DNA from 3 places in the Fructobacillus sp. ESL1117 genome. Region 3 is predicted to be linked to each of the others. Evidence: riboswitches for the same ligand, from Rfam matches in the RefSeq annotation. Region 3 holds a riboswitch; each other region holds the start of a gene.
What was found. A riboswitch is a leader RNA that binds a small molecule or an ion and turns the genes downstream of it on or off. The one in region 3 is predicted to bind thiamine pyrophosphate.
Positions count from the first base shown of each region.

Region 1: it holds a riboswitch for thiamine pyrophosphate, as region 3 does, so the genes downstream of both, thiW (energy coupling factor transporter S component ThiW) here and ACSYSH_RS01270 (TenA family protein) in region 3, are expected to answer to the same signal.
Region 2: it holds a riboswitch for thiamine pyrophosphate, as region 3 does, so the genes downstream of both, ACSYSH_RS03310 (solute carrier family 23 protein) here and ACSYSH_RS01270 (TenA family protein) in region 3, are expected to answer to the same signal.

Region 1 covers NZ_CP196385.1:385,627-395,831, reverse strand. The annotation lists gene glyA (serine hydroxymethyltransferase) at 1-296, shown strand, start outside; gene ACSYSH_RS01615 (5-formyltetrahydrofolate cyclo-ligase) at 370-915, shown strand; gene ACSYSH_RS01610 (Y-family DNA polymerase) at 1,054-2,391, shown strand; gene ACSYSH_RS01605 (hypothetical protein) at 2,384-2,782, shown strand; gene ACSYSH_RS01600 (hypothetical protein) at 2,769-3,029, shown strand; gene spxB (pyruvate oxidase) at 3,164-4,987, shown strand; gene ACSYSH_RS01590 (2,3-bisphosphoglycerate-dependent phosphoglycerate mutase) at 5,104-5,817, shown strand; gene ACSYSH_RS01585 (SDR family oxidoreductase) at 5,900-6,568, shown strand; gene ACSYSH_RS01580 (2-keto-4-pentenoate hydratase) at 7,026-7,847, shown strand; TPP riboswitch at 8,047-8,152, shown strand; gene thiW (energy coupling factor transporter S component ThiW) at 8,428-8,934, shown strand; gene ACSYSH_RS01570 (HAD family hydrolase) at 8,985-9,641, shown strand; gene ACSYSH_RS01565 (thiamine-binding protein) at 9,638-9,937, shown strand; gene ACSYSH_RS01560 (YjjG family noncanonical pyrimidine nucleotidase) at 9,999-10,205, opposite strand, start outside.
Region 2 covers NZ_CP196385.1:777,670-787,874, forward strand. The annotation lists gene ACSYSH_RS03290 (sulfite exporter TauE/SafE family protein) at 1-646, shown strand, start outside; gene ACSYSH_RS03295 (SDR family oxidoreductase) at 750-1,517, opposite strand; gene ACSYSH_RS03300 (acyl-CoA reductase) at 1,520-2,995, opposite strand; gene ACSYSH_RS03305 (LuxE/PaaK family acyltransferase) at 3,007-4,128, opposite strand; gene ACSYSH_RS03310 (solute carrier family 23 protein) at 4,121-5,437, opposite strand; TPP riboswitch at 5,558-5,661, opposite strand; gene trpA (tryptophan synthase subunit alpha) at 5,856-6,668, opposite strand; gene trpB (tryptophan synthase subunit beta) at 6,661-7,869, opposite strand; gene ACSYSH_RS03325 (phosphoribosylanthranilate isomerase) at 7,869-8,594, opposite strand; gene trpC (indole-3-glycerol phosphate synthase TrpC) at 8,587-9,378, opposite strand; gene trpD (anthranilate phosphoribosyltransferase) at 9,375-10,205, opposite strand, start outside.
Region 3 covers NZ_CP196385.1:279,076-289,280, reverse strand. The annotation lists gene ACSYSH_RS01290 (tautomerase family protein) at 1-383, opposite strand, end outside; gene thiM (hydroxyethylthiazole kinase) at 601-1,395, opposite strand; gene thiE (thiamine phosphate synthase) at 1,392-2,039, opposite strand; gene thiD (bifunctional hydroxymethylpyrimidine kinase/phosphomethylpyrimidine kinase) at 2,029-2,868, opposite strand; gene ACSYSH_RS01270 (TenA family protein) at 2,865-3,521, opposite strand; TPP riboswitch at 3,662-3,750, opposite strand; gene ACSYSH_RS01265 (MarR family winged helix-turn-helix transcriptional regulator) at 3,882-4,340, shown strand; gene ACSYSH_RS01260 (PH domain-containing protein) at 4,523-6,103, opposite strand; gene ACSYSH_RS01255 (PH domain-containing protein) at 6,093-6,563, opposite strand; gene ACSYSH_RS01250 (pyrroline-5-carboxylate reductase family protein) at 6,656-7,417, opposite strand; gene ACSYSH_RS01245 (amino acid permease) at 7,566-8,900, opposite strand; gene ACSYSH_RS01240 (LysR family transcriptional regulator) at 9,009-9,881, shown strand; gene ACSYSH_RS01235 (energy-coupling factor transporter transmembrane component T family protein) at 9,949-10,205, opposite strand, start outside.

The DNA.
Region 1 (10,205 bases), 110 kb from region 3:
TCAACCTAGATTTGACCAAGACTGATTTGACTGGTAAGGAAACACAAGAATTGTTGGACCGTGTTTCGATCACGACCAATAAGGAAGCTTTGCCAAACGAACAACGCAGTCCATTTATTACTTCTGGAATTCGTATTGGAACACCCGCCATTACGACTCGTGGTTTTGACGAAAACGATAGTGCTGAAGTTGCTCGTTTGATTGTGGAAGCAATTCATAACCATGACGATGAGAAGGTATTAAAGGACATTAAGAAACAAGCGGAGCGTTTGGCAATGGCCCATAAATTACCGTAATGCCCAATTAGATGAGAATGATGAAAAGCTGTTAAGTCAGCTTTTTTTCTTTGAATCTGCTGGAGATGAAAAAATGCTTGATAAAAAGACGATTCGCCAGGAACAAAAGGCCAAGTTAAAGGCTTTGAACCCTTTAGTAAAAATTGAACAAGAAAAACAGTTATATCAAAAACTGTTTCTACAGCCAGCCTGGGTTCATGCTCAAACTGTCGCTGTGACGGCCTCGCTTCCTTTTGAAGTCGACACAAGGCCGATTATGGCGGCCGCTTGGCAGGCAGGCAAGACAGTTGGTTTGGCGAAGGTGGTTGACCGTGAATTAACCTTTATTGGAATTAGTACTGATAGTACCCTGACAGTCGGTCAGAGCTTTGGTATTTTAGAGCCCGAAAATGGTCGGCAACTGAAGAAATCAGCAATTGATTTGGTCTTAGTGCCGGGGCTTGCCTTTAACGAGGAAGGTCTGCGTGTCGGCTTTGGTGGTGGCTATTACGACCGCTTTCTAGCTGATTATGAGGGGGCAAGTGTCAGCCTTGCTTTAGCAGAACAAAGGCGGTCTGATTGGATTCCCGACAACTTTGATGGGGTGGTTGGCCAGGTTTTGACCCTAAAAAATCAGTGATTGTAACATAAAATTTGAATGAGAGTCTCAACGTGAACGTTGGGGCTTTTTCTTAGCAAATTTTTATTGATTTTTTCTTGCTAAAGCGAACATCTGTTCGTATAATGAAAACAGACTCAATAGGGAGGAGCCCGTCAAATGACCACTAATGATTTTGCCAAAATTTATCAAAATGAAGACCGGCGGGTTGTTTTTCTAATCGATTCAAAGAGTTTCTATGCCAGTTGCGAAGCGGTTGAACGGGGCTTAAATCCGCTGCAGGCCATGCTGGTGGTGATGTCACACCAAGAAAATGACACAGGGGGGCTAGTGTTAGCTTCATCGCCAATGGCCAAGAAACGGCTTGGCATCTCCAACGTTACTAGACAAAAGGATGTCCCAGATGTGCCTGGTCTGATTAAGGCAGAGCCGCGGATGAACCTTTATATCCAAAAAAACTTAGCGATTAATGCCATCTACCAACAATACGTTGATGATGAACACTTGTTACCGTATTCCATTGATGAATCAATCTTGGATATCACTGATTTTTGGCACCTTTTTGGTAAGAACCCAAGAGAAGTCGCTCAAAAAATTCAGCAGCAGGTCCTTGCTGAAATGGGAATTTATCTTTCAGTTGGTATCGGCGATAGCCCGGTTTTAGCCAAATTGGCCTTGGATTTGGAAGCGAAGAGGGCCCCACACCTACTGGCTGAGTGGCATTATGAAGATGTACCCAAGAAGCTGTGGCCTGTGACAAACTTTGGACACGTGTGGAGTATTGGCCAAAAAACGGCAGAAAAGTTGAAGGGGTGGGGAATTGCAAGCATTGGTGATTTAGCCAGGCAAAACCCATATATGCTGAAAGAGCGCCTTGGATTAATGGGTGAGCAACTTTATGCTTTGGCTTGGGGCATTGACCGGTCTGATTTAACAGAAAAAATTATGCCCAAAGATAAGTCTTATGGGAACTCACAGGTTTTACCGGAAAATTATCATGATGGGGCGGCCATCCAAGTAGTTGTGCAAGAAATGGCCGACCAGGTAGCAAGTCGTCTGCGGGCACATCAGCAACAAGCGACCTTAGCGTCACTTTACCTGGGTTACGCGGACCAAGGAATCGCTTTCAATACGCGCCACAGTCCAAAAACGGGTTTGCATCAAACTGTCCGGATTGAACCAACCAACCGTAGTCAAACATTAATGAACGTTTTGAAACGTATTTTTCAAGAAAATTGGTCGGGTGATGCCGTTCGCTATATTGGAGTTTCTTTTTCTGGCTTATCAAGTGAAAGTGTTCAAGAAATTTCACTTTTCGACAAGACTCCTAGTCCAACCGACCAAGAAGAAGACCCGGTTGATACGGTGGTTGACCAAATTCGCCGTCGCTTTGGGGCAGCGAGCCTGGTCCGATCTATTTCCTTAGAAAAGGGGGCGACGGCGATTAGCCGTGCTAATTTAGTTGGGGGCCATAATGGGGGCAATGCTTATGAGTGAGAATTTTTTTGCTGATCCTGATTGGCTAGCAACTGTCTCCGGCTACTTTGACCATGATTACCGTGACCGAGGCAAAGTTAAGTGGAATGGTTTTTTTCTTTCGGACCACACTGCCGAATTAAAAAATCAGAAGACGAATCAAGATCAGGCCGATCAAACAGAATTGCATGAGGCCATGTCATACGAACAAATGCAACAGGTGGTTGCTTTGGCATACCGTAACTCACAGCGGTTAGTTGTCCAGGCAAACAGTTTCGATATCGAGGGCCGTGCTAGTCCTGTGGAAATTGGGAAGGTAACTGGCTTTTTTATGGACGGTTTTTACTTAGACAAAGAACCAAAAAATTGGGAAGAGTTGCAGTTTGTGGGGGTTGATCATGATCGAAAATGAATTAATAACTGAAATTTTAAAGGAAATGGCACCGTTATTTAAACGGGCTAAAAATACTATTTATGAATTACGAGTGGTAGACCAACGATATGCTGGCCAAGTTAATTTTTTCTTTGAGTGGAATCAGGTTGGTCGCTCAACCATTTCTCGTCAAATTTTAACCGTTCCTAGACGGCGGGTAAAAGATTTAGAAGGATTAATTACGGCCTTGAAATTTAAAACAATGGTGACAGTGACACTGGTATAACCCCTATCAAAACAGCACTAAAAAACTTTTTATTAATAATTGTCTATTTTATGTTACAACTGTGCAAATTGTTTTACATCTTTGTAAAACAGAGATATAATATGGCTATAGCAAAGTAGAACAGGAGATGTCTTATGTCAGTAACAGTAAACACAGTTCCAGCAAGCATCGCAATGTTGAAGGTGCTTGAAGATTGGGGTGTTGATCACCTCTTTGGCTATCCTGGGGGTTCGTTTAACTCCACCATGGCAGCCCTCGCAGAGCGAAAAGAACAGATTCACTATATCCAAGTTCGCCATGAACAAGTTGGTGCTTTAGCAGCAGCAGCAGATGCCAAACTCACTGGTAAGATTGGTGTTGCCTTTGGGTCGGCTGGGCCTGGGGCAACAAACTTGCTAACGGGTCTTTACGATGCCAAGGAGGATCATGTGCCTGTTTTGGCTCTTGTCGGTCAAACACCACGCGCGGTAATGAACTCGCACTTTTTTCAAGAGTTCAACGAGGATCCAATTTTTGAAGATGTATCCGTTTATTGTCGAACTGTCATGACAGCCGAAAGTTTGCCACACGTGGTTGACCAAGCTATTCGTGAAGCCTACAAGCATCAGGGTGTCGCAACAGTGATTATTCCAAATGACTTGGGCTACGAACAAATTCCAGATATTGCTTATGGTTCTCATGGAGCCACAGATGATAAAAAGGCACCACAGCCAGAACCAACTGCGGCCGAAGTAGACCAATTCTTGGCAATGGTTAAGGAAGCCAAGCGACCAGTTATTCACGTTGGTCGTGGTATCCAAGAAGGTGGTGATGCCCTCATTGAATTGTCAAAGAAATTGCAAATTCCTTTGGTCATGACTGGTTTAGCAAAAGGGCATGTTGATGAAAGCTATGCCGGAAATCTGGGTATGGCTAACCGTGCTGCCTCAAAGGCTGCTGATGAAATCATGGCAAGTGCTGATTTGTTGATTGCTATAGGGGCCGATTTTCCATTTGCAAAACTAGTTTACACGACACATCCGTTTAAGTTTATTCAGGTTGATAACGACCGAACAGAACTTGGACGCCATCATAACCTGGATTTGGGTATCTGGGCAGATGCAACTACTTTTGTCCAGGCTGCCCTAGATCGTAGTGAACAAGCGCCAGAATCTGCATTCTTCAAGGCCGCTTGTGCCGATAAGGAAAACTGGTTTGCCTACCAAAAGCAATTGCAAGATGATACTCGTGAACCGCTTCGCGCTGAACCGATTTATAAGGAAATTAATCGTGTTGCTGACCCCGATGCTGTCTTTGCCATTGATATTGGTGACAATATTATTAACTCCTTCCGTCATTTGCATGTGACGCCAAAGAACAAGTTCGTGATTTCTGCCATTTTTGCTTCTATGGGTTCTGGACTGCCAGCTGCTTTGGCTGGACAATTATCATATCCTGGTCGCCAAGTTTGGAACATCGCTGGTGATGGTGCCTTTTCAATGATTATGCAAGATTTGTTAACCGAGAAGAAGTATGATTTGCCAATTATTAATGTCATTACAGCCAACAAGACATTGAACTTTATCAAAAGTGAACAGGATGATGTGGCCATGCATCATTCAGGAATTGATCTTGCTGATCAAAATTTCGCTATGATTGCTCAAGGAATGGGTGTTGAGGCGGTAACCGTGACAAAGGCTAGCGAATTGCCAGCAGCTTTTGACAAGGCGATTGAGGTAACCAAGGCGGGTCGACCATTCTTGATTGAAGCTAAGATTTCTGATGCCCGGTCATTGCCTGTCGAGGAGTTGCAATTGAAGCAAACAGACCAAGGGATGGAAGAAACGCTTAATCCAACGTATAACAGTAACCTTGATTTGCAAAGACCAAGTTCTGTTCGTGAATTCTTAGATTCATACGATGGTCAAAACTTGAAAACACTCCCAGAGTTCTTCGAAGAATACGGTGTTAAATGGTAAGCTTATAAGCTAACGTATAATAAAAGTCTTCTTTTGAAGGCTTTTTATTTTGTTGTTAGAAAGCATTGCTTGCTTAAAGAGAATCGGTGTAAAATAGAGCGCAAAGGAGCTTGATTATGCCAAAACTTGTTTTACTTCGTCACGGTCAAAGTGAATGGAACCAGTCTAACCGTTTTAATGGTTGGATCGATACTTATTTGTCTGTAACTGGCAAAAAGCAAGCACAGGACGCCGGGCGGGCACTTTTGAAACAGGACATTCATTTTTCCCGGGCTTATAGCTCAGTTCTTAGTCGAACGATTATGACCATGAATCGCATCTTGGACGAATTAGGTCAATCATATATTCCGCTTATGAAGTCTTGGCGGTTAAATGAGCGTCATTATGGTATCTTGCAAGGTGAGGATAAGGATGATATGCGCGCTAAGTATGGGAAAGAGCAGGTCCAAATCTGGCGACGGTCTTATTCTGTTCTACCACCTAAACAGCCTGCATATGATCCAACAGTGACCATTGCTGGTCAAAAGTACCCTGCTTTTGACCACCGCTATGCACAAGTGCCATACGGCCTTTTGCCACTGAGTGAGAATATTCAAAGTACAGAAATTAGAGTTCGACCACTTTTTGAAGAGGAAATTGTACCACGGTTACGCGCGGGAGAAGATGTCTTGATTGTTGCCCATGGAACGTCTGTCAGAGCGTTGACAAAGCTGATTGAAGGTCTGACACCAGAACAGGTAACTAACGTTGAAATCCCAAACGGTGAACCCATTATTTATGAGTTTGATAAAAGTTTATCCGTTTATAAAAAGAAAATTATTCATTCTTAAATAAAATGCTCTTAGAAAATAGGTTTGCTTGCGCCCATATTTTATTGGGAATGCTGTGAAAATGTTTAATGAAAAGGAGATTATGATGGCAAAAACATTGGTAATTGGTGCCCACGGTCAGGTCGGCCAAATTTTGGTTCAAGACTTAGCTAGTAAGCAGCAAGAAGTTTTAGCAGCCTTTCGGAATAAAGACCAATTGCAAACAGTGGCTGATGTAGCCGGTGTTGAGGGAGTCTATTTTGACTTGGACGTTGATGAACAAACGATGACACAGTTTTTTCTGGATCACCAAGTTGGCCAGATTGTTTTTACGGCTGGTGCCGGCGGTAAAGGTGGTATCGAGCGAACGGTAGAAGTTGATTTGGATGGCGCCATTAAAACGATGGCTGCTGCTAAAAAAGCTAGTGTTGCTCACTATGTGATGGTTTCAGCTGCTGGGGCGGACGACCGCGGTCGTTGGTCTGCATCCGGCATTTATCATTACTTTATGATGAAGCACTATGCTGATTTGTACTTACAAAATTCCGGTTTGGATTATACGATTGTTCGGCCAACGTTGCTCTTGGATACTACTGGTACTGGCAAGGTTTCATTGGATGTTGACTTCGCGGGTCCAAAGGAAAGCTTGCAAATTCCGCGAGCAGATGTCGCTGCCTTTGTCATAGCAGTATTAGCTCATCCTGAGCAAGCAGCTAATCAAATTTATGATTTAACAGCTGGTAACCAGGAAATTCAACATATTTTTGATTAAACATGAGGCCAAAAGGGGTTCTTAGTTTTATTTAAATTAAAAATAAATGATAAAAGGTTGACATTGACTCATAAAGTTGTAAACTACAAAGCAACAGATAGAAATGACAAGCGACAATAAGAAGTGTCTGGGTAAGAAAATGATTAGAGAGCGCCTATTTGGTGAAAGGGCGTCGTTTTCAAACTCAAAGACGATCATTCTTTAGCTAGTGGGCTGAAATCAGTAAGCCTTGCTCGGTTGGTACCGTTATCAAACCGGCGTATCGCTTTTTCGGCCGTACGTTTGAGGTTGAACTTTGTCGTTCAACAAATTAAGGTGGTACCGTGCATAAGCGCCCTTAACTACGAAAAAATCGTTGTTAAGGGCGCCTTTTTATCTGCTGATTTTTTAGAAAAGGAGGGCACCGTGAAGTTTCGTACTGTAGTGAGCTGTTTGTATACTGAAAGGAGCATTAAAAATGACAATGACTGAATTGAAGACCAAGGTGAAGGTAGTACCAGCAAAGCAAGAGGACAAATTGGCACAGGCCCTCTATCATGCTTACCAAGAACGCCAACCGCTTAAAATGACTGAATGGGAGCAGGTTGTTAGCGATGACCAAACTGCCTATGAAGTGCAAGATCAATTGATGGAACTCAAAAATCAACCACTTGGGGGTTACAAGGTTAGTTTGACTAGTCAAGAAACGCAAGATATGTTCGATTCAAATGAACCTTTGTATGGGGCTCAGGTGCAAAACCATTTCGTTCAATCACCGGCTAACCTTTCTTTGAAGAGCGATTTATTGGACCCATTGGCAGAAGTAGAATTGGTTTTCAAGGCGAAGGAAGACTTGCAAGTCACTGATTCTTTGGAGGATTTGCGTCGCAAAACGACTGTGGCGGCTGGTGTGGAAGTACCCGATGCTCGGTTTACGGATTGGTTTCCATCTTTGAGTAAGTACTTAGTGATGGCAGATGCGGCTGTTGGTGGTTTTGTGGTCTATGGGCCAGAACGAGAAAGTACATCTTTGACGGTTGCTGAATTTGAAGATGTTCAGGCCCAGTTAGCCCATAATGGTGAGGTAGTGGCCGAGGGCAGTTCGGCCGAAGTTTTGGGTAACCCACTGAAATCGTTGCAATGGCTAGTTAAAAAGTTGGCAGCGCAGGGAAAGACCTTGCATGCGGGGGAACGCGTTTCCTCTGGAACCTTCTTATTGCCGCCACACTTAACAGAAGGAACCTGGACAGCTAGCTTTAACCACGATTTTGCAGATGTTGTGGTCGAAGTTAGTAAATAAGCAAACAATTTTGAAATATCAAATTGGATAGTTGTCTTTTTCCGTTAAAATGAGTATAATCATTTCCGTTAGGGAATAAGGGTTACAATCGTGTTAGCGACCCTCATTATCCAGTCACCCATTTTAGCGGTTCCAAATTGTTTGTTGAAAAACACAACAATCGGCCGTACTAATAAATTGGGCGGCCTTTTGTTTTGAATAAAATCGATCGGGGAGTTTGTGTGACAGACTGAGAGGATGGTAGACCATCGACCCGAACACCTGAACCGGATAATGCCGGCGGAGGAAATCGTAGCTTTTTTGTAATCGAGGACTCCTTTTGTGGGTGCTCGATTTTTTCTTTTAAATCAGAAAGGAGTGTAGTGAATGATTCACGGTCATTTGACCGTGCGGGATGAAGGGGAGCGCCTTGATCCTGAAAAAACAGCGATGGGAAGCCGTGTTCCGGCGTGAGAGGAGACCAAGTAGTCTCGACCGAACTTTCTATCAGTCAGGTGCTTGTCTGACTGGTTTAACCGCTAAAGTGGGAAAGGAGCGCTGTTTTTCGCTACCCCACTGAATTTAAAAGGAGCGTTTTCAAATGAAGACACAGAAAAAATTATCAACGAAGAAGATGTTAGTGACTGCCTTGTTGGCTGCCTTAGCTTATGTTTTAAATAGTTTTGTCTATTTTCCGGCAATGGCGCCCTTTCAGCACTTCGTTGACGTTTTAGCCGCCGTTTTGCTGGGGCCATGGTACGGCTTTGCTAGTGCTTTGATTTGTGGCATTTTACGGATGATGTCCGGCAGGACAATTCAAGCCGTAACAGGGGCCATTTTTGGTCCCATTCTTGGCGGTTTGATTTATCGCAAAACCCACAACCTTTACCTGGTCTTCCTTGGTGAAGTGATTGGAACGGGGATTTTAGGGGCTTTGACTTCTTATCCATTGATGAAGATCTTTTATGGCTTGGACGTCCATAGGTGGTATTACTTCGTGCCATATTACACACCAGCTGCCATTGTGGGTGCTGGAATGGGGTTGGCAGTGGTCTTAATTTTTCAAAAGACAGGCTTACTAAAGCGAATCCAGGCGAACTTGGATTAACTAAACACCGTCAATCAGGCCAAATTAGCTTTGGCAAGGGGAAGTAAGCGATGAGCGATAGGGAATATTTGATCTTTGACCTCGATGGTACATTAGTTGATTCGATGCCTTTTTGGGAGAATTTAGCGACTGAATTGCTTGATCGATATGGCATTGACCAGCTGCCAGTCGGTTTGCATAATCAGATTCAAACCATGACTTTGACGGATTCAGCCATTTTCATACAAGAATTATTAGCGCTACCCGTTACAGCTGCCAACTTGGTGCAGGAAATGCGAGCTTTGATGGACCAACATTACCAACATGATATTCCACTTAAAGTTGGGGTAGCTGCATACTTACAAGATGCCTACCAAGCTAGTCATAAAATTGTCTTGGCAACGGCCAGTAGTTCAGTTTTGGCCAAAGACTGTCTTCGCCGGTTGAAATTATTGCCGTTTTTTGACTTTGTCTTTTCTTGTGAAGATGTTGGACAGGATAAAACAAAGCCCACAATTTATCAGGTTGCTGCACAATATTTTGACCAGCAGCCCAACAGGATTGCAGTCTATGAAGATGCTCTGTATGCTGCTGCCACAGCAAAGCAAGCGGGTTTTCATTTGATTGGTGTTTATGACCATCAGTCAAAAGAAGAGTGGACTGATTTACAAAAGTTAGCGGACGAAACGATTGATTTTGCCACAGCAGTAAAAGGAGAAAATAAATGAGTGCAAGTGTTGCGATTCAGGTTTTACCAGCAGCTGAAAATGACCAAGAGTTGTGCCGAATGGTTGATGAGGTGATTGCTTATATTCAAAGTACCGGCTTACGCTATGAAGTTGGTCCCTTTGAAACAACGATTGAAGGCGATAATTATAACCAGTTGATGGACATCGTCAAAGAGTGCCAACACGTGGCTGTCCGGGCAGGTGCCAAGAAAGTCTCTGCCTATATTAAGGTTGCCTATCAGCCAGATGGCGAAATTTTAACGATTGATCAAAAGATTGGTAAGTATCACAAATAAAAAAAATCAGACCTGCAGAGGTCTGATTTTTTAATCTGTAATTATCAAAGTATGAGTTGTATTATTGCAAGATTGCTTCCAAAGTTGGTAAATCTGCAACTACCTGAGTAGGCTTAATTTTCGCCGGGCTCTCCTTGTGATTTGGATTAATCCAAATTGTGTCGAGTTGATAATTTTGGCCCCCCATGATGTCAGATGTTATGCCATCGCCAATCATCACCGTGTTTTCTTTGGTCATATGTGGGTTATCCTGGAAAATACGATCAAA
Region 2 (10,205 bases), 500 kb from region 3:
TTTAGGGATGTCGACTGTCGTCGCTGTCCCAACTTCGCTCTTAATTGCCGTCTTCGCCCTTTTTTCAGGCATGATAACACAATGGCGGTTAAAGAATATCGAAAGTAAACTTGGAAATCGATTAATTATAGCCGGTATTCCAGGCATTATCATCGGTACCGCCGTCTCCCGGTTCATTCCCGTCACTGTTTACAATCTCGGCGTCGGAATCTTGTTGACTGGGATGGGCTTGATTGTGGTCATCAAAAATTTCCGTAAGAAAAAAGAGAACGCAAAGTCCAATGAGAATAGTAAAGTCGCACCAGTCTTTGGACTAATTTCCGGCCTGATGGTTGGTTTTGGCGGCCTATCAGGTGGCTCGGCCACCGTAGCGGGCCTTTCGATTATGAACGTGCCTGCAGTCAAGGCTGCTGGTACCACAACCTACGTTCTGTGGGTTTTAGCTGTCGTCGGGCTCATCAGCCACTTACTAAGTGGCGGTCCTATTTCTTGGACAGCTGGCCTTTATCTGATGATTGGTGGTGTGGCGGGTTCAATTCTGACACCCCTTGTTCTAAAACAATTTGATCCAAAAAAGATTAACAAGTTCTTATCGCCCTTCATTGGCTTTGTCATTATGTACTTTGGTATTCGTTTGTTCTTTTAAAAAGATAAAAAGGAAACAACTAGTCAGGCTTCTCCCTGACTAGTTGTTTCCTTTTTTGTTTCACTTATTCAAACAAACACCTAATAAAAAAACAAGTTGATTGTTAATTCATGGTTAGACCACCATCAACTGTAATGCACTGACCCGTCACGTTATTGGATAATCTTGAAGCTAGATACAGAGCTGTTCCAGCCACATCTTCTGGAATGGTTAACCGTTTCGTTGCCGAGAGAGCCAACAACCGCTCACGCACGTCATTACCAGTAGCACTGCTCGAATCGGTCGGATAAGTCAGCCCAGGTGCAATTGTGTTCACGCGGATACCAAATGGCCCAAGATCTTTGGCTAATGCCCGCGAATAGCCTAATAAAGCAGCCTTCGCAGTAATATAATCGTGGTAAGGAACCATTGGCTGTTGAACAAGGTTACTGATCATCTGAATAATTCGACCGTCCTGGTTCGCCTTTAACAAAGGTAGGGCAGCCCGGTTGACATTGTAAGCTGCCTTGACTGCCCCCTCAAATTGTTCCTGATAGTCACTCCAAGGCATCGATTCCACCTGATGACGGTTTTTTGGATTAAAACTGTAGTGTCTTAGGGCATTATTAACAACAATATCCAAACCTGCAAAATTATCAGCAATCATCGTCATCATATCCTGAACTGCCTGGTCATCACAAACATTGGCAGCCATCGCGACCGCTTGTCCTCCGGCTGTCTGGATTTCTTGCACAACTGCATCCGCTTTTTCCTGATTTTTCAAGAAATTGACGATAACAAGTGCTCCCTCAGCAGCAAATTTTTTAGCAACGGCAGCACCAATGCCCCGGCTAGCCCCAGTCACCAGTGCGACTTGATTTTCTAATAACATCTTTACCACTCCACATCTGTATCTAAGTGTTCAGCCAGACTTTCTGCACTTGGCTCAATATCTGTAAACCGCAACAAATCTAATATATTAAAACGACCATCATGGTGCCAACCAGGTCGTGCCCGAGTCATCTCCCCTAAGGCGGTAATCCGGCACAAACCCGCTTGGCCCAAAGTATCCGTGATTGGTAACAGACGTTTTGGTGCGACAGCGATACCGGCAGTTTGTAAGTACTGCTGGTAGGGTCTTAAGTAAATCGGCACAGTCAGTAAATTATCAACGGCCACCACATGCACAAACCGATTTAATGGCGAACTGATGAAGATGGGTTGATCATGGTAAACAACGGTCCAATCTGTCTTTTGCGGACTAGAATAGACTGTCAAGCTGTGATCAGCGATTGCTTCCAATTGAAATTGTGCCCTTAAGCGGTTAATGGCTGTGGCTTGTTGGTCATCCAGGTCCGCCCGAGGCCACCGTTGTTGTCTGCTTGCCAAATCAGCTGCTAACGCACTAGCAAAGTCCTTTGGTGACAGAGAACCACCGCGTTCAACGAAAATACACTGCGGCGACAGGCAGCTTTGCTGGTCATAAATCGCTACGTCCGCACCCGCCCGATTAACGGTACCTTGATACCGATCGGTCGCCAACGCCTCTTGACCAACCAGAGCAAAACTGATTTTATAGCCAAAATGCAAAAATAAATGGCCAGCTGGCACCAATGTCTGAACATTCTTCACCGATTGATCCGAGCCATAGGCAATCGTAGCCTCTGTCCCAGCCGCAGCCGCTTTCTCAACTGACTTCTTGCTACCACCTTTCCAAGGAAAGATTGCCAAGCAACCCGCCAATCTGGGTTCCACTGCTAATAAACTTTGGCCAAAGAGCACCGGGAAAAGCGGCTCAGCAAAGGAAGTTTTCCCAAAGCTAGCTGATTTTACCAACAGTGTCATTACGAGCGGCCAAACCTGGAGACCAGGAATATTACCGGAAAAAACGTGAAAGCTTGTTTGGGGACCATAAGCCTTGGTTAGGCTTCCGGATGCTTGTGGCTGAAAAGCATCCAAAATTGCTGGGTTTGCCAATTCCGTATTTAAAAAGCGACGTAACTCTTTGGCACGAAACAGGCGCATATACCGCCTAATTTCCAAGTTAATCGTTTCCTCACTGTATCCCGTGATAATCGGTAATAACTTTAGTGCCAACTGGCGCTCATTGTACGCCGGGTCCATCCATTTTTCGGCGGCAGTACTAATCATCAGAATGATTTCTTCGACCGAAAGTTGACTTAAAAAAGCCTGCTGATGGTCTTTCAACGTCTTGATGGTTTCTTTGACTTCTTGTTCTGTCAAATCAGGATACTGTAAATCATAGCGTTGCTTACCCACCGAAATCGACCAGGTTTTCAATCGATTAAATTGACTCTCATTTGGCGCAAGAAACAAGTTGATTTTGGTTGTCTCTCCTTCTTTAGCCATTGTATCCTCTTTCATGCTTGATTGGCTTGCAGTAGTTGATCAACAGAAATTGAGCACCCCTTTGACTCCGCCCCAGCAATCCGACCAAGCAAAGTAAAGCCGACGTCATCCTGTACGGCTAAATCTTCCGTTAAGATGCCCAAGCATGAGTTCCAGTTCGAAAGGTCATAATAGGCCAAGACACCTTTTTGTCCGGGCGCAACAGGCGCCAAGGTATCGGTATCTAAAATCCTGACGCGAACCCAAGCTGGTGTTTGCTTACTAAAAATTGGGTCCAAACCCTGGTTGAGCCGCCACAAATTTTGGTCATAGCACTGTGAACTGATTTCCGTCATGCCATACATATTCAAATAATAGTCACGACCAATACCGAAGGCCGCTTCCAAATCAGCTAGTAGCTGGTCTTCGCTAACTTGACGCGATTGGCCCTTGAAACCACCGGTATCAAAAATTCGACTTTTTTCAGCCAGGTGAAAGACCAACTGGTGCTTTTGTAGATAATCCAAAAAATGGACGTAGGAAAAACTTGCGCCAAGCAGCATCACGGGACGGTGATCAATTTCTGCCGCCGTTAAAGCAGCGACCACGCCCTGATAATCAATCCCGTCTGCATCGACATAGGATCTGCTGTGTTGGTCACCAAATTCGGTAATGGCGCGACTGACATAATGAGCCAAAGAAGAATTGTCAAGGTGCTTTTCATCCGGAAATAGGCCAATAATAGTGATTTGATCAACGTCCGGGAGGACATACTGCTTGAAAGATACTTTCATTGACTCATTCCAAACAGCAAAAGTCGGATGGTAGCTATGGCTACGGTGGGTCTTATCCGTTGTCCCACTTGACATAAAAACAGCTTCGCCCGCCGTGATCGGCGTTGTCGACAGCGTTAACTGCTTGTATCCCTGAATCGGCATTAATGGTACTTCTTGCCACCGATGTACCATTAGCGGACTTTTTCGTTGTTGTTGCGCATATTTTTTATAGGGTAAATTATGGTCAAATTGGTATTGAAATAAATCGAGGGCCAACTGATTGAAATCCTCATCACTTTCATGGTGGCCGTCCATGACTTGGTGTTGGTCAATAAAACTCAGAATTTCTTTTTGAATTGCAGCAACCGAATCACTCATGGTTCTTTTTCCCTCCAAAAAATCCTGGTACAACAATTAATAGAACATGCAGGGTCACAATCGACAGAGCACCGACTAAAATACTATTTGAAAAGAGCGACTGATAAATACCCGAAAATCCTTTTGCATAAGATGGCAGGGCAATGGCCAGCAACAAAGACAGACCAATACTCATCCGAGTAGCTTCGCCTTTATCAGCCTTCTGCAGGGTTGCAAAGCCCGTCGTTAACAAGGTTGCCGCTGCCGGCAAAAACATCCCACCGATAACGGGTGCTGGGGTCAAAGCGAGTACTGCTGCAAACTTGGGCACAAATCCTAGTAAAATTAGTAATCCCCCGGCCAATAGAATGGGCTTACGAGAATGCACTCCCGTCAACTTCATGACCCCTAAGTTTTGGGCAAAAGCTGTGGTTGGAAAACCGCCAATCAAAGAAGAAAGCATTGAGCCACCCGCTTCACCTGCAATTCCACGACTAATACGCTTTGCACTTAATTCTTCTTTGGTAACATCTGCAGAGGCTTCATAAACGCCCAAAGCTTCAATCACTGCCACTAAATAAGCGATGAAGAAGGTCAGAAAAATGGCCCAATTAAAACGAAATAGTCCATAAGGAAACAACCGTGGTAGGCCAAAAAATGGTTGACTTTGCACGCTTGACAAGTCAATCATCCCCAGGCTGGCCGCCAAAAGATTACCAACCACAAGGGCCAGCAAAAAGGAAAACTTGCGCCAGTAACCTCGGCCAAACAACGATCCTAAGACGACAATCAAAGTGGTTGTAACGGCCACCAGAAGAACGTTTGGCGATGCAAAACCTTTTGTGCCAGGCGTCCCTCCTAGTAATTCTGACATTGTAAAACTTGAAAGCGAAATGCCAACCAAAAAAATAATGGTCCCGTTAATCGCAGGTGTCAATTTCTTAGCTAAGCGATGAACCCAGCCAAATAAAGACATCAGCAAAACAATAAAGCCACTGAGAAAGACGGCACCACCGGCAGCTGGCAAACCACCGGTTTTACCAGCACTAATCATGAGGGCGTCAAAGGCCGCTGAAGGCCCTTGCACGATCGGCAGCCGTGCTAATTTTGAAGCCTGCAAAATCGTTACCAGACCAGATGCCAAAAAAATGGCACTAATCAAATTCGTCGACAGGGCTAACGAGAGGCCCGCGGCTGAAGCAACAAAAATCGGATCAAGCCAGACATTGGAAACAAAGATGTGTTGGAGACTAATCAATATCGTCTGACTAGTACTCAATGGAATCTCTTCCGGGGAACTTTCTTGCTGCTGATGGTTCTGTTGAATCATTTTTTTCTCCTAAAATTCAATTCATCAATCCACCCTGAACAGTCTTTACCAGCAAAAGAAAAAGGTTGAATTCATGATGAATTCAACCTCAACCGAAAAGTCCCAAAAAAGACCCCTTGTTATCAATATTAGTTGCATTCCTACGCTGGTATTAACCAGATCAGGTACATAGGGTCTAAGACATTTCTGTCTAATCTCAGCGTGATGCTCCCCTTGCGAATTAATTAATTTTTTTCAGTATAACATGAAATTCAATATTAGAACAAATATAATCAACTTTGTTTAATCAAATTCGAAACTGTTCCACGAATAGTAGCAGCCAAAGCGCTGGTCAAAAAAGTTAGGCGAAATGCACCACCAGCAACAACCTCAATCTTGGTAGCAATCACTAGGCCATTTTACTTGTTGGTAACGGCACTCAATTTTGACCAATGCATTTAGCATTCCCAACCGACACACCATCAACAGCAGCGCTGATTTCTTTAGCGTACGCCTGTAACTTTGCTGGTGCTTTGTGACCATTTTCAGCGACAATCTGGACGCAGGCTGAGCCAATAATAACCCCATCGGCCAAATCAGCCATTGCCCGGGCCTGGTCAGCGGTATGTACACCAAAGCCAATAGCCACCGGCACATTCGTGACCGCTTTAATTTGCCCGACAACTTCTGCTAAATTAGCAGCAAAGGATTCACGGGTTCCCGTTACGCCTAAAGAAGAAACCAAGTAGATGAAACCGGTCGCCTCTTTGGCAATCAGCGCAATGCGCTCACCAGACGTCACTGTAATCAACGGAACCAAATCCAGCCCATGCTTGTCAGTAAAAGAAACTAACTCTCCTCGTTCTTCATAGGGCAAATCGGGGATAATCAGGCCATCGACACCGAATTTTTCACAGTCGGCGGTAAAACGTTCATAGCCATACTGGAGAACAACGTTCAGGTACACCAAGAAAACCAGAGGCACCGCTGTTTGCAGACGAATTTCCTTCACCGCCGTAAAAATCACTTCAATTGGTAAATCAGGGTCACGCAAAGCCCGCAAATCGGCCGCTTGAATAACGGGACCGTCGGCGACTGGATCCGAAAAAGGAATGCCAATTTCAACAATATCGGCCCCGCCCTTTGCCAAAGCCACGACATTTTTCACAGTCGTCTCCATGTCAGGATCATTGGCGGTGACGAAGGCAATAAAATTTTTATGATTCGTAAAGCTTTGACTAATTTTACTCATGAATTTCAACCCCCCGGTACTTGGCAATTGCGGCAACATCCTTGTCCCCCCGGCCAGATAGTGTGCAGACAATGACCTGGTCCTTAGGTAACGTTGGCGCTAATTTTTGCACATAGGCCACAGCATGACAGCTTTCAATAGCGGCAATAATCCCCTCTTGCTTGGCAATGTATTCAAAGGCAGCCACGGCCTCATCATCTGTAATACCGACGTATTGGGCACGGTGCTCGGCTGCTAATGCTGCGTGTTCTGGCCCAACACCCGGGTAATCGAGCCCAGCCGAAATCGAATAGACCGGATTGATTTGGCCACTATCATTTTGCAAAAAGAGTGACTTCATGCCGTGAAAGACACCTAAGCGACCCTTTTCGATAGTAGCCGCCGTCAAATCAGTATCAACGCCCTTGCCGGCTGCTTCTACCCCAATCAACTCAACTTCAGCATGGTTAATATAATGGGCAAAACTACCAATGGCATTGGATCCGCCACCAACGCAGGCGATGACCATATCGGGCAAACGTCCCAATTGGTCTTGAATTTGTTGCTTGGATTCCTGGCTGATCACGCTTTGAAAATCACGGACTATCTCCGGATAAGGATGGGGGCCGGTGGCCGAACCCATCACATAAAACGTATCCTCAGGCCGAGCCGCAAAGTCCTGCAAGGCAGCATTAATGGCATCCTTCAACACCATTGATCCGGAAGTCACGGCGTGGACTTTGGCCCCAAGGAGTTCCATCCGATAAACATTCAACCGTTGGCGATCCGTGTCCTCCTTGCCCATAAAGACTTCGCACTCCAGACCAAACAAGGCAGCAATCGTAGCCGTTGCTACCCCGTGTTGTCCCGCTCCTGTTTCGGCTATTAAGCGTTTCTTGCCCATTTTCTTAGCTAACAGTGCCTGGCCAATGACATTGTTAATCTTATGGGCCCCCGTGTGGTTCAAATCCTCACGTTTAAAATAAATTTGGGCGCCACCAAGGTCAGCCGTCATGTTTTTGGCATAGTACAACAACGATGGTCGGTTGGCATAATTAGCCAATAGGTCAGCCAATTCCGCCTGAAAATCAGGGTCGGCCTGGGCTTCCTGGTAAACTGCAGCCAACTTATTTAACTCATTCATCAAAGTTTCCGGTACATATTGGCCGCCATACTCTAAAAACCGACCACCCTGCTTCTTTGTCTTGTATTCTGCTTCCATTACTTTCTCTCCTCTTGATGGGCAATGGCTACCAGTGCCAACATCTTTTTTAGGTCTTTATGCCGGTTGGTTTCCGCCCCAGTACTCACATCAACGCCAGCAGGCTGATAAACCTGCAGTAAATCGCTTAAATTATCGGGGCGAATCCCGCCAGCCACAAATAGGTGGTTCGGGGCCAAACCAGCTAACCGCTGCCAATCTAATCGTTGACCAGAGCCAGCACCAGCATCAACCATTAAAAAATCAATTAGGTCAAAATTACTAACTGATTGTTCTTGCAAACTGCCACTAAAATTGGCTAACTGCCGATTGCGATCTAGACCTTCTTCCAAACCGCCATTGTCTGCTTGTGGCCGACACCACCGAAGCTGATTTTGCCAACTCTTGGCCTGGTCAATGGCATCATCACCCACCAGGGCTTGGATAATTGGTACGCCTGCCATTTCCAACCGCCGGACCTCATCAATTGGTCGCCGGCCATGGAGCTGAATCAGCTGAATCGTCCCCATTTCAACCAATTCCAAAATCATTTCCACCGGTTCAGCAACAAAGACACCAACCAATGGAATCGACTCATAAAGCGTCGTGCGCACTACTAAAGCTTCCGCTTTCGTAACCTGGTGGCGACCTGGAGCAAAGACGACTCCTGCAAAATCAGGGCGGGCCTCGTTGGCCATCAGGGCCTCTTTTTTAGTCATCAAGCCACAAATTTTAATCTTAGTCATGGGTTGGCTCCCCCAATCCGGCTTCAATGAAAGCTTTTGGACTAGCCGCCTTCATCAAGGCCTCTCCGATCAGCACACCATTGATTCCTAAGGATTGTAGGTGTGCAATATCTGCCGGACTTTGCACGCCACTTTCGGCAATAAAGGCAACAGAATCGGGCACCAAATTAAAGAGCCGCTGGCTGTTATCAAAGGAGACTGTAAAATCCTTTAAATTGCGATTATTAACCCCAATCAGCTTGGCACCGACGGCCAGCGCTCGACTAATTTCATCTGCATCATGTGCCTCGACTAACACGGCCAGTCCCAGACTCTCAGCCAAGTTCAAATAGACTTGCAAGTCTAGCGGAGATAAAATCGCCACAATCAGCAAAATAATTTTTGCGCCCGCAACCTTTGCCTGATAAATCATGTAGGGGTCGATGACAAAGTCCTTTCGCAAAACTGGAACGGTTACCTTGGCCGCAATCTCAGCCAAATAGTCTAATTTGCCCAAAAAGTAATCCGGCTCGGTTAAGACAGAAATGGCCGTTACGCCGGCTTGATCATAGGTTTGAGCAATTTCTTGATAAGGAAAATCAACCGCAATCAAACCCCTGGAGGGTGAGGCTTTCTTGACCTCGGCAATCACGTGAATCCCTGGTGCTAGAAAACGGTCGTAAACAGCTTGCGGGTCAATCACCGGCAGAGCCTCTGTCTGAGCTTTCAAAGTCGCTAATGACACCGCTACTTTTTCTTTTACTAGCCGGCTTTTCGTGGCGGCCACTAAATCATCTAAAATCATTCAACGGCCTCCGCAGTGCTTATCCTTGCAAGCAAATCAGCTACCCGACCACTATCGAGGGCCTCCTGCGCTAATATCACCCCCTGTTCAATCGAGATAGCTGGATTGACGGCATTGAGGCCAATGGCCGCATTTAAAACCACGATATCACGCTTGGCTCCCCGTTCTTCACCGGCTAAGATAGTCCGAGTAATGGCTGCATTCTCCTGGGCTGTTCCGCCCACAATTTCTTCTTTGGTAGCCCGCTTCAAGCCAAACTCCTCTGGGATAATCGTTTGGAACTGAACCTTATCACCCCGCAATCGTACTAACTTAGTTGGTGCTGAGATTGAAGCTTCATCGAGGCCATCCGTTCCATACAAAATATTGGCTGACTGTACACCGAGTTGGTGCAAAACCTGAGCCATCGGTTCCAACAGCGCCCCATCATAGACACCCAAAACCATTTGCTTTGGTTCGGCTGGATTGGCCAAGGGACCTAAAACATTAAAAATGGTTGGGATGCCCAAACTGCGGCGAACAGGGGCAACATACCTCATTGCTTGATGGTACTTTTGGGCAAAAAGAAAGGTAAAGTGCTGATCTTTTAGTAGCTGCTCGGCCTGGCCAACCTCCTGGTTAATTGGAAATCCCAGGGCCTCGAGAACATCGGCAGCACCACTTTTTGAAGAAGCAGCGCGGTTCCCGTGCTTGACCACATCATAACCAAGACTAGCAATGACCAAACCCGCCGTCGACGAAATGTTAAAGGAATTAGAATGGTCACCGCCGGTACCAACGATGTCCAGGGCCGCTGCTTGTTTAGGAAATTCCAGGGCCGCTTGCCG
Region 3 (10,205 bases):
CCATTCAAGAAATGATTCTTTCCCTCACCAAATGACCAATCTTCAGCATGGTTACTAATAAAGGAGATAATGACATCTTCCTGACGAACGCCGGCCTTATCAGCCAAGACCGCCACCAATGACTTCGTGAATTCTTTCTTGGCCTTCACTGGACGTGGCGTTGACAACACCGTAAAGAACAAAACCTTTTCTGAACGTTCATAGCCAAGACCAACATCTTGAAAATTAATTTCATAGTCTTCGTGTTGTGTCACGATTTGGAACCGGTCACGGTCTGGTAATGACAACGTTTCCTTGGCAACGTCAAAAGACAGTTGCATAATCTCCTTAATTTCTGCGGGTTCGTACTGACCCTTAATCAAGTCAATTTTCATTAATGGCATGCGCATTTCTCCTCATGTGGCTTTGCTAATAGACTAATCCTAGCATAAAAGCCTAATCGGCACAATCACGATTGTCATGACCAGTAATCAAGTATCCTGCGACGCTGACGGGCAGGCCTGCTTTGCTTGTGCTCAGCCATTCATCAACTGCCACACCACGCCGAGAGATTCCTCGGGCAGGCTGATTGGCTCACCAAACCAATAGCCACAGCCAAAATCAGGGTTTGACTTGGTGGAGGCGAATTTGCCCTTGCAGTTTTTCATCCGTTAAGTTGCCCAATTGATCCAACATCTTGTTCAAGAAATCAGCGGGGCCGGCAACTCCTTCTGCCAACGCCAATTCACCAGCAACGGGCAGCGCCGCCGTCGCATAGGCTAAATCAGCCAACGCCATGCTTTGACTAGCAAAGGCGCCCAGCAAACCATCGAGCGCGTCCCCCATGCCAACATTGGTTGCCAATTGGCTTGCCGAGTTATCAATCTGGTAAACGGTCTGGCCGTCTGAAACTAAGTCATGAACCCCAGTTGCGACCACAACAGCATCCAGTTTTTGGGCCGCCTTCAAGACAATTTCAATTGGGTCAGCCGTACCTTGGCCGGCATCAATGCCATGACTTTCCCATTTCACTTCAGCCAAGGTTGCGACCTCACCAAGATTACCACGTACGATGCTCACCTTGACTGTTTTCAAAAGTTCCTTGGCACGCTTGGATCGTAGTGGCGTCGCACCAACGGCAACGGGATCAAAAACAACAGGGAGGCCTAACGCGTTCGCTGTCTGCCCGCTATTAATCATCACTTTTTGTGAATTGGCGGAAGTTGAACCCAAATTCAAGGTCACGGCATTGGCAATTTTTGTCAAATCAGCAGCATCCAGCGGATCTTCCAGCATAATTGGTGAAGCCCCAATATAGGCAATGGCATTGGCCACCAATTGGGGGGTAACGCTATTGGCCACGTTCAAGACGATGGGTTGGTTTGTGCGAACAGCAGTTAAAATTGTTTGGCTCATTTTGTCACTCCTCGTAATTTTTGAACACTGCGTTGAATATCATCACTAGCAGTAATGGCCGAAATCACGGCAACACCGGCAATCGGCAACTCCGCCAATTCCTGACAGTTGTCTTCTTGGATACCACCAATGGCCACAACCGGTAACGAACTTTTTGACGCAACCGAAAAGACACCTTTTGGACCAATGGCCTCCTTCACTTCTTCCTTACTTGTCGTTGCAAAGGCGGGGCCAACACCCAAGTAATCAACGACTGCCAAATCAGCTTCACTGGCAGCCAGCTCTTTTAAGTCATGGACGGATAACCCAAGTAGTAAACCAGGAGCTACCTGATGAATTTCTTGCACTGGGGTATCGCCCTGACCAACATGAAGACCATCCGCCTGGATGGCCAGTGCCAATGGCAGGTCGTCATCGACATACAAAGGCACATTGGCTGCTTTCGTAATAGTTCTGATTTTCTGTCCCAATGCCACTTTTTCGGCTTGGTTCAACTTCGAGTGGTCCTTTTCTCGGTACTGAACAGAAGTGACGCCGGCGTCACAGGCCGCTTGAACCACGCGAATCACTTCGTTGGGATCATCGTTGACGTTTTGGCTACCAACAACAAGATAAACCATTAATGACGTCGGATCAAAATTCATAATCTTTTCCTCCTTCATCTGCTGGATCCGACCACTGGCCATGGTTCAAAGGACCATGGCCGTGACCAATAACTAACGGCTGACCAATAATGGCGTTCATATAGCGGTGGCCCTTTTCGATGGCCTTACGCAAAGAATCACCTTGAGCCAAAAAGGACGTAATTGCAGCTGAGAGGGTATCCCCTGTCCCGTGTTTGCTTGACGTTTCAACCTTTTGTCCTTCTAGCCAAAAACCGACTTCGTTTTCCAATAAAACATAATCATAAATGACGGCACCTTCACCGTGGCCACCCTTAACGATAACATTTGGAACGCCCAATGCTTGTATCTTTTGACCAGCCGTGACCATGTCATCACGAGTACTGATTTTCATATCGGCTAAGAGTTCGGCTTCGGGGAGATTTGGTGTCAACAGCGTAGCTAATGGCAGCAAGTGGTTTTTCAAGGCCGCGATCCCAGCTGAGTCGAGCAAGCTGGCCCCACCTTTGGCAACCATCACCGGATCAACCACCAAATTCTTCTGTTGGTAGTGACGGATGTTTTTAGCCACCTGCAGAACGCGAGCTTCATCAAAGAGCGCTCCTGTTTTCGCTGCGCGGACGTCAAAGTCAGCCATCACCGAGGCAAATTGCTGGTCAATTACGGCCAAATCAGTTGGATAAGCCCCCTGGACCCCCAGTGTATTTTGAGCTGTTAACCCGGCCACCACTACCGCGGAATAAGTCTTGCAAGCCTGCATGGTCTTGATATCGGCCTGCATGCCGGCACCACCCCCAGAATCGGACCCAGCAATGGTCAATCCTGTCGGATATTGGTTTGCATCAATCATCTTGTTGCCTCCATTCCCTGTAAGAAGAATTGATTTTCATACTTTGTTGATTGGATAAAAGCAGCCAAAGCCTCCTCTTGAACTTCGGGACTGACATGTTCGGCCGTCTGATTGACCAGTGACAAGATTGGTCGCGTCAAACCCTTATCAAGCCCACGGTAATAGCCAACCCATGGTATAAATGGGTTATCTGGCTTGATTAGCCCATCACGAATCAACAAATCAGCCAAATAAGCATAGTCATAGGGGCAGGCAGCTAGGGCAACCAAGCCAATAAATGGATCCTTTTCAACTGCTTTAGCCATATGGTTAACATATTGGTCCGTAACCGTTGAATTTGGGTACTTGCCTGCTTGGATACTCTTGTCGTCGGTTTGAGCCAAGTCCAACAAAATCTTATGGGCAGCACCTTCACGATCATCATCAGCCACTTCAGCATCAATTGTTTGACCGGTTAGTGTCTGGCAAACCTGTTCATACAGTGGCAAATAGTGACCCAGGTAACGGTAATCTTGTTGCACGTAGTAGAGCAGTGCCTCAGAATTAACTTCACCAGCAATCATTGCTTGGATAAAGGGATTGGCATAAAAATTAGCCTTGTGTTCTTCCATCACTTGCATCAAGCGGTTAGAAAACGGCAGCGTCTTCGTCATTTTTTCTCCTCAATCATCACTTTATTTTGGCAGACGGTGGTGTCGGTCGTTGCCATTTAGACAAAATAAAAAGCCCCCAGCCTGAGCTGAGGACTTATTCCTACTAACGATGACCAAAAAAGGCAACATCATGAGGATTTAAATCCGTTTTCGAAGTTTCCTGCGACCGTGCTAGCGGCATCAGGTTCAATGGGTATAATCTCAGCTCAGGGCACCCCAACTTTATTTATCACAAAAGCAGTATAGCACGGAAATTAAAATCCGTGTGAAAAAGTTGATTGTGAACACTTGCCACCTGCTGTAAAATCAGTTATATTATAAGTATACTTATATATTAATGCTAACAATAAGGAGGTTCCCATGAGCCCTGTCAAAACTACTGCACTTTCTCGCTACATGGATTCAACCAATCAGAAATTCTTCAACTTATATACTGACTGGTTCCGGCAAATGAAATACCGTCTACGAGAACTTGACTTGACCCACCCCCAATTTCAAATTCTCGCTACTGTCCATGGTCTCAGTATCCAACATACCGAAGTTACTCAAATCATGGTGGCCAAGGCAGCAGACGTCGATGCCATGACCGCTTCAGCCATCATTACTAAGCTCAGCCGTGAAGATCTTTTAGACCGCTATCCTGGTAAAAAAAATCCACGTTCAAAAGCCCTATCATTAACCCAGGCTGGTGAAAAAAAATTACAACAGGCCTTAGACATCGTCAATCAATTTGACCAAGACTTCTGGAGTCAATTTGACACCTCTTTGCCAGCAAGTGTTGATCAAGCGCAAGCGGTAGTCAAAACACATCACTACTAAAATTAGCAAAGTACACCCGCACCAATTGAAAAGAGCCGAAAATACAGGATTGTATTCTCGACTCTTTTTCTTTTGACCAAAAATCAGCACAATTTTATCATTTAATCGTGTTTCAAGCACCTACAAGCAAACCTGACAATTGAGCAACTTTTTATTCACTAATTTTGGCAACTAAGACACTGTTAGCTAAGCGATTGGTACCAATCAAAAATGGACTGCACCTCTTTCATTGGCAAGTAGCGGGCAGTCAAGACCTTTGTATTGGCATCAGTGCGAACTACCACGGCAAGGTGGGCTCGTCGGTTTTGCTGAGCTAGCCACCAACTTTGCTTAATCGACAACGACTGAATCTTATCCCAGGCGATATAGGTCGTGATTGTTTCGTAATTCTTCGCCGTTTTTAAAACAAGGACCTGCCGGTTAACCACTTGGGCGGTTGTCGCCTGCCCCTTATACCAGCCGGTACCAACTACGAAAGCCAACACAATCAAGACCAGCAAGACAACTACTGGCCAGCGTCTAAAAGCATAGATCAGGACGGTGGCGATCGGCAACGTCCAAAAAAGGCCGTTACGAATCATTGTCAAAATTTGGTAGGTTGAGCTATCAGTCTTTTTGATTGGTCGACTGGGAAAATCAGGCAGCCACCGCGACAAATATTGGTCAACAGCCCCTGATTTCACCATCGGAATCAAGGTTGGCACGTTTTTCGATACCTTGTCTTCACCATTTTCGTCAGTAATTATCCGTGTCTTGACGGTTACCAAGCCCAACAACTGCCTGAAAACATTTTGGCGGACTTCAACCGTTTGCATCCGGTTAATTGACAAATGCATCGTTTGTCGTTCAAAAAGTCCCCGAGCAATCGTCAACTGACCTGCGTCATGGTGCACTTCAAAGCCAAAGTACAAGATCACCGTTCGCAGAACATTAAAAGCAACCACGATGAAAACAAACACCACCACCAGCAAAGCAATCACCAAAGCGCCCAGTCCCAAAACGTGATTGGTCAACTCCTGCTCAATCCAATGACTGACTATCCCTTGCTGGTCTAAGTGAATGAAGCCACCCAGAAATATAAAGAATTGAAAGATGACTTCCGGCGTCGTCACCGCATAGACAATCAAAGAAAAAATGGAAGCCCGAAAGGAATCGGTAGCCAGTCTGTTAGAACCATTTGGTCGCAGAATGTCCTTTCCACCAGCGGTTTTTTGATTATGCTCAGAAGCAAATGCTTGCCCTTGGCGGTCTGAATCGGTCACTTGCTCAACTTGCTCCTGTGTCGCTGGTCCTTCCTTTTGTGCCTGAATTTTGGCGCCTTCAATCAAAATAGCCAGTTTAGCCGTTTCATCCTGGCGCTTTTGTTCAAGAACCAGTGCCACCCAGGTTGGGACAACCAAGAGAGAAATCTGATTGTTCTTGGCCCCCTTCCCCCCGGAATCAACGGCAATGTCCTCCAAATGAAATGGTTGGAGGAAAAACCATTGCTTTCGATGGATATTTTGAATTTTATGGTAAGGCAAGTGGCGAACTTGCCGTTCCAATATGCCCGACCGATAAATCAGCTCACTTTCCGTGAGTTCATAGGTCTTCATCCAGAAGCTTAAAAGCGACCAAAGCAACAGAGCCAAGAAAAGCAAGACCCATTCCCACCAAGTAAAGTGGAAAAAGAATAAAACAGCCAACCCTAAAGCCACCACGCTTTTTAGTTGTTCGTAAAAATCGAAAATAAAAGCAAGGGGATGTAAGTGCTTAGCCTTCATGACGAGCCTCCCTAGCCAGCGTCATGACCTTGTCCTTAAATTGTTCAGCTTCGTCCTCCGTTAAAGCCTCAATTTCATGACCAGACCCACCCGTTAAAATGTGCACCTGTTGTAGTTTAAACAACCGCAAAATTGGGCCTTGGTCCAAATCGACGTTTTGCACCCGTGCAATTGGAATGGCAGTATGCGTTCGGAAAAAGAAGCCTTTTTGAATTTCAACATCCGTTTCGTTGACCATAAAGTGGTAAAAAGCATAGCGATAACGGACCAATAAAAGGCCAAGGAGAAACCAGAGCACAATGACCAAAAAGAGCCCCCAGATTGCCCACAAAGGTAAATAAAACTTCAAAAAATGTTGTACTGCCCAGTTCCCAGCGAAGTAAACGGCTAAAATAACAATTGCCCCAATGACTTCCATGATGTACCAGACTTTTTTAATTGTTGCTGGTAGTGCTTGCATCTTTCTCTCCCTCAATCATAAAAAATGGGGCTAAGAAGTAGTTTTACTTCTTGGTCCCAAGTTATCGTTGACTCATTAAAAAATCTGAGCTTTTAATCACCGGCAGCTGCCAAAATGGCAGCATGGACCGCTCCACGGAAACCGTGCTGATCTAAGGCTAAGACGCCCTGAATCGTTGTCCCACCAGGCGATGTAATCTGTCCCTTCAAGTCACCGGCAGACAAATCGGATTGTTGCGCCAATTGCGCCGTTCCAGCCACTACTGAAGCAACCAACTTTCCCGCTTGCTTTCGGTCCATCCCCTTGGCCACTGCAGCATCTTCCATGGCATCCATCAAGACATCAATAAAGGCTGGTGAGCAACCACCGATCGTTCCGGCAATGGCTAATTGGTCTTCCTTAACAACTAAGACATCCCCCAGTGACCCCAAAAGATCATGAACCACCTGAGCATTTTGCTCCGTAATCGATTCGTTAGCGGCCAAAGCAATCGTGCCAGCCTGAACTGCAACTGGAATATTTGGAATAAAGGTCGTCACCGGATTCTTTGGTGCTGCCAGCCGTAAATCAGTATTTTGCACGCTGGCAGCAGCAGAAAGGACAATCACCTTTTCAGAAAGACCGGTGGCAACGATTTTTGCCAACACTGTTGTTACAAGCTTAGCCGGTACTGTTAACATCAACACATCAAAGTCTTCCTTGACCAGGTCTTCATAACTGGTCACTGCTGAAATTTGCAAGACTTCTGCCTTTTTGGCATTTGATGAGTACCCCAAAACCGTGTGTCCACCTAATTTTAGTCCTTGAACAAGGGCTGTTCCCATGTGCCCAAGGCCGACAACTGCAATTTTCATACATCCTACTCCTTTAATCACGCTTGTTCCCATTTTATCACAGTTCTAAGCTTGTCTTTTGATAAATCAGTCAGTTCTAAGCCAATCAAAAAAGACCCCATCCCTGTTCATAAAAGGATGAGGCAGCTGCTGCTTTGGTTGGTTCAGCTTAATTTTTCTTCAACTTAAAAAAGGCAATAACGGTTAAGAGCACCATCCACAGTGCGGCTAACAAAGTCGTAACCGTCGTCGCCGGTGTGACCAAGAGGATAACAAAGATTAAGGCTAAAAAGGCAATTGTCAAGTAATTACTAAAGGGTGCCAGTGGTAATTGAAAGCCATGGCTCTTCTGCCCCTTAGTCACCTTGCGAAAGCGCAAGTGTGTGACCATCAAGGCCATATAAATCAGTAAAAAGGCGGCTGAAGCCATTGATGAAATGAGGGTAAAGGCCTCGGTTGGGAACAGGTAATTGACCACCACGGCCAGACCGACAATCAACGTTGACAGATTAATGGCGGATTGGGGGATGGCATTCTTATTTAACTTCTTAAAGCGTGATTTTTCGCCAACCAACGAATACAACATTCGTCCGGTTGTGAAGAAGGCCGAGTTAATAGCAGAAGCCGCTGCCGTCAAAACAACGAAGTTAATCACGGCCGCTGCCGATTGAATCCCAATACCAGAAAAGACCTGGACGAATGGTGATTCACCAGCCTGGTAGTTGGTCCAAGGTTGAATAATCATGATGGCTGATAAGGCCCCGATATAAAAAATCAGAATTCGAATCACAATCGAATTAACAGCTCGCGGAATCGTTTCCAGCGGATCTTTCGTTTCGGCGGCAGTAATCCCGACAAATTCAACTCCCAAAAAGGCGAAGAAGGCCATCTGGAAAGTCGATAATAGGCCCTGACCATGGTTGGCAACCAAGCCATGCGACCACAATGTCGAAAACTGAGTCACGCCCATGGACGTTTTCACATGGCCCAAAGCCAAAATCAGTCCGGTGATAATCATGGCGACAATGGCGACAATCTTAATCATGGCAAACCAGAATTCGGTTTCCCCAAATATCTTAACCGCAATCGTATTGACGAAGTACAAGACAATTAGAAAGGCCAATTCCCATGGCCAAACCGGCCAGTCCGGAAACCAATAATGCATGTAGGTCCCAATCGCTGTCAACTCAGTCATGGCAATCACAACCCAGCCAATCCAATAAGTCCAGCCTAACACGAAGCCGGTCCGCTTACCCAAGTACTGGGTCATAAAGTCAATAAACACTGGTTTTGAATCATCTGATACTAACAATTCACCCAAGGCACGCATCATCGCGAAGACAAACATTCCTGTAATAATATAGACCAGCAAAATCGCTGGCCCGGCCTGATGAATTGAAGAACCAGCTCCCAAAAAAAGTCCGGTTCCAATCGTCCCACCCAGGGCAATCATCGCCACGTGGCGATGAGACAGTGTGCGGGCAAAACCCGTTTGATTATTCATGAACAATACTCCTTTGCAATCTTACCTTAATAGTCTATACTTGGTGCTATAACAAGTAAAACTAAACTTTTTCAATTTAAAATTAAAAACATTCATCAGGAAAATATCATGAAAACTTTTACTTACCAAATTTTTGCCACAGTCGCTGAACGCGGTTCCTTTCGAAAGGCTGCCGACGAGTTAAGCATTACGCCTTCAGCTGTTTCTCACGCCATTTCGCACCTCGAAGCACAACTAGGAATCCCCCTCCTAATTCGCAACCGATCGGAGATGCAAGTCACCCGCAACGGCCAAATCCTCTTACCAATGGTCGAACGCCTGCTCAATGAGGAACGGCAACTTCTTTCAGCCGCTGCAAAGATTCAAGGACTGCAGGGTGGACAAATCAGAATTGGCGCCATTTCATCAGTTTGCATTGCCTGGCTCCCAACCATCATCCGGCGCTTTTCTAAAAAGTACCCACAAGTTGAGATCACGCTGATTCAAGGCTCCTTCGCCGAAATCGAACAGGCCTTATCACTAGGAAAGATTGATCTTGGCTTCTCGGCCCTGCCAACGATTAGTCGGCTGGATGCCCTGCCCCTGATCAATGATGAAATCAAGTGCATTACCCCGGCTGATTTCACACCCAAAAATGGCGTTTCGATTAGCCAGGATGACTTAGAAGACCGGCACTTTATCTTGCAACGGTCCGATTATGATTCCGATACTAAGGCGGCCCTCGATGAACTTCAGGTTAAGCCTCAGGCCATCAACTATTCGATTGATGACCAGTCGATTTTGGCCATGGTTGAGGCCGGTTTGGGTTGGGGAATCCTACCTGACTTGGCCCTGTCAAGGCTCTCAGGCGAAATCGAAGCTTATCCCTTTAAAAAACCTTATTACCGTCACCTTGGCCTAGTAATTAATCCCTCCTCGACGAAGGACCCCTTTGTGAAAGCCATGCAAAAAGAAATCCTGTCTTACTTAAAAAGAGGCTAAAAAAAACGGCAAATTCGTTTTCTTGACGAATTTGCCGTTTTTATATGTCAGCTGATTACTGCTTTGCTCAGTAGTGAGAAAAAAACAAGATTCCCTGCAATGCAAACAAAATCAAAACGATTAACCCCCAGCCTGATTTAGCCATCGGATAATCCCGGTAGGCTGAACGCTTGGCCCCCTCTTGAAAACCATGTGAGGTCATGGCCATGGCCAGGTTCTTCGACCACTTAATGGCATGAACCAAAGCCTTAAAATACAGCGTTGGCTGCCACCACCGTAATACTTCACCACGCATCATCCCCGCCGCTTGAATCGAAGAAAAGG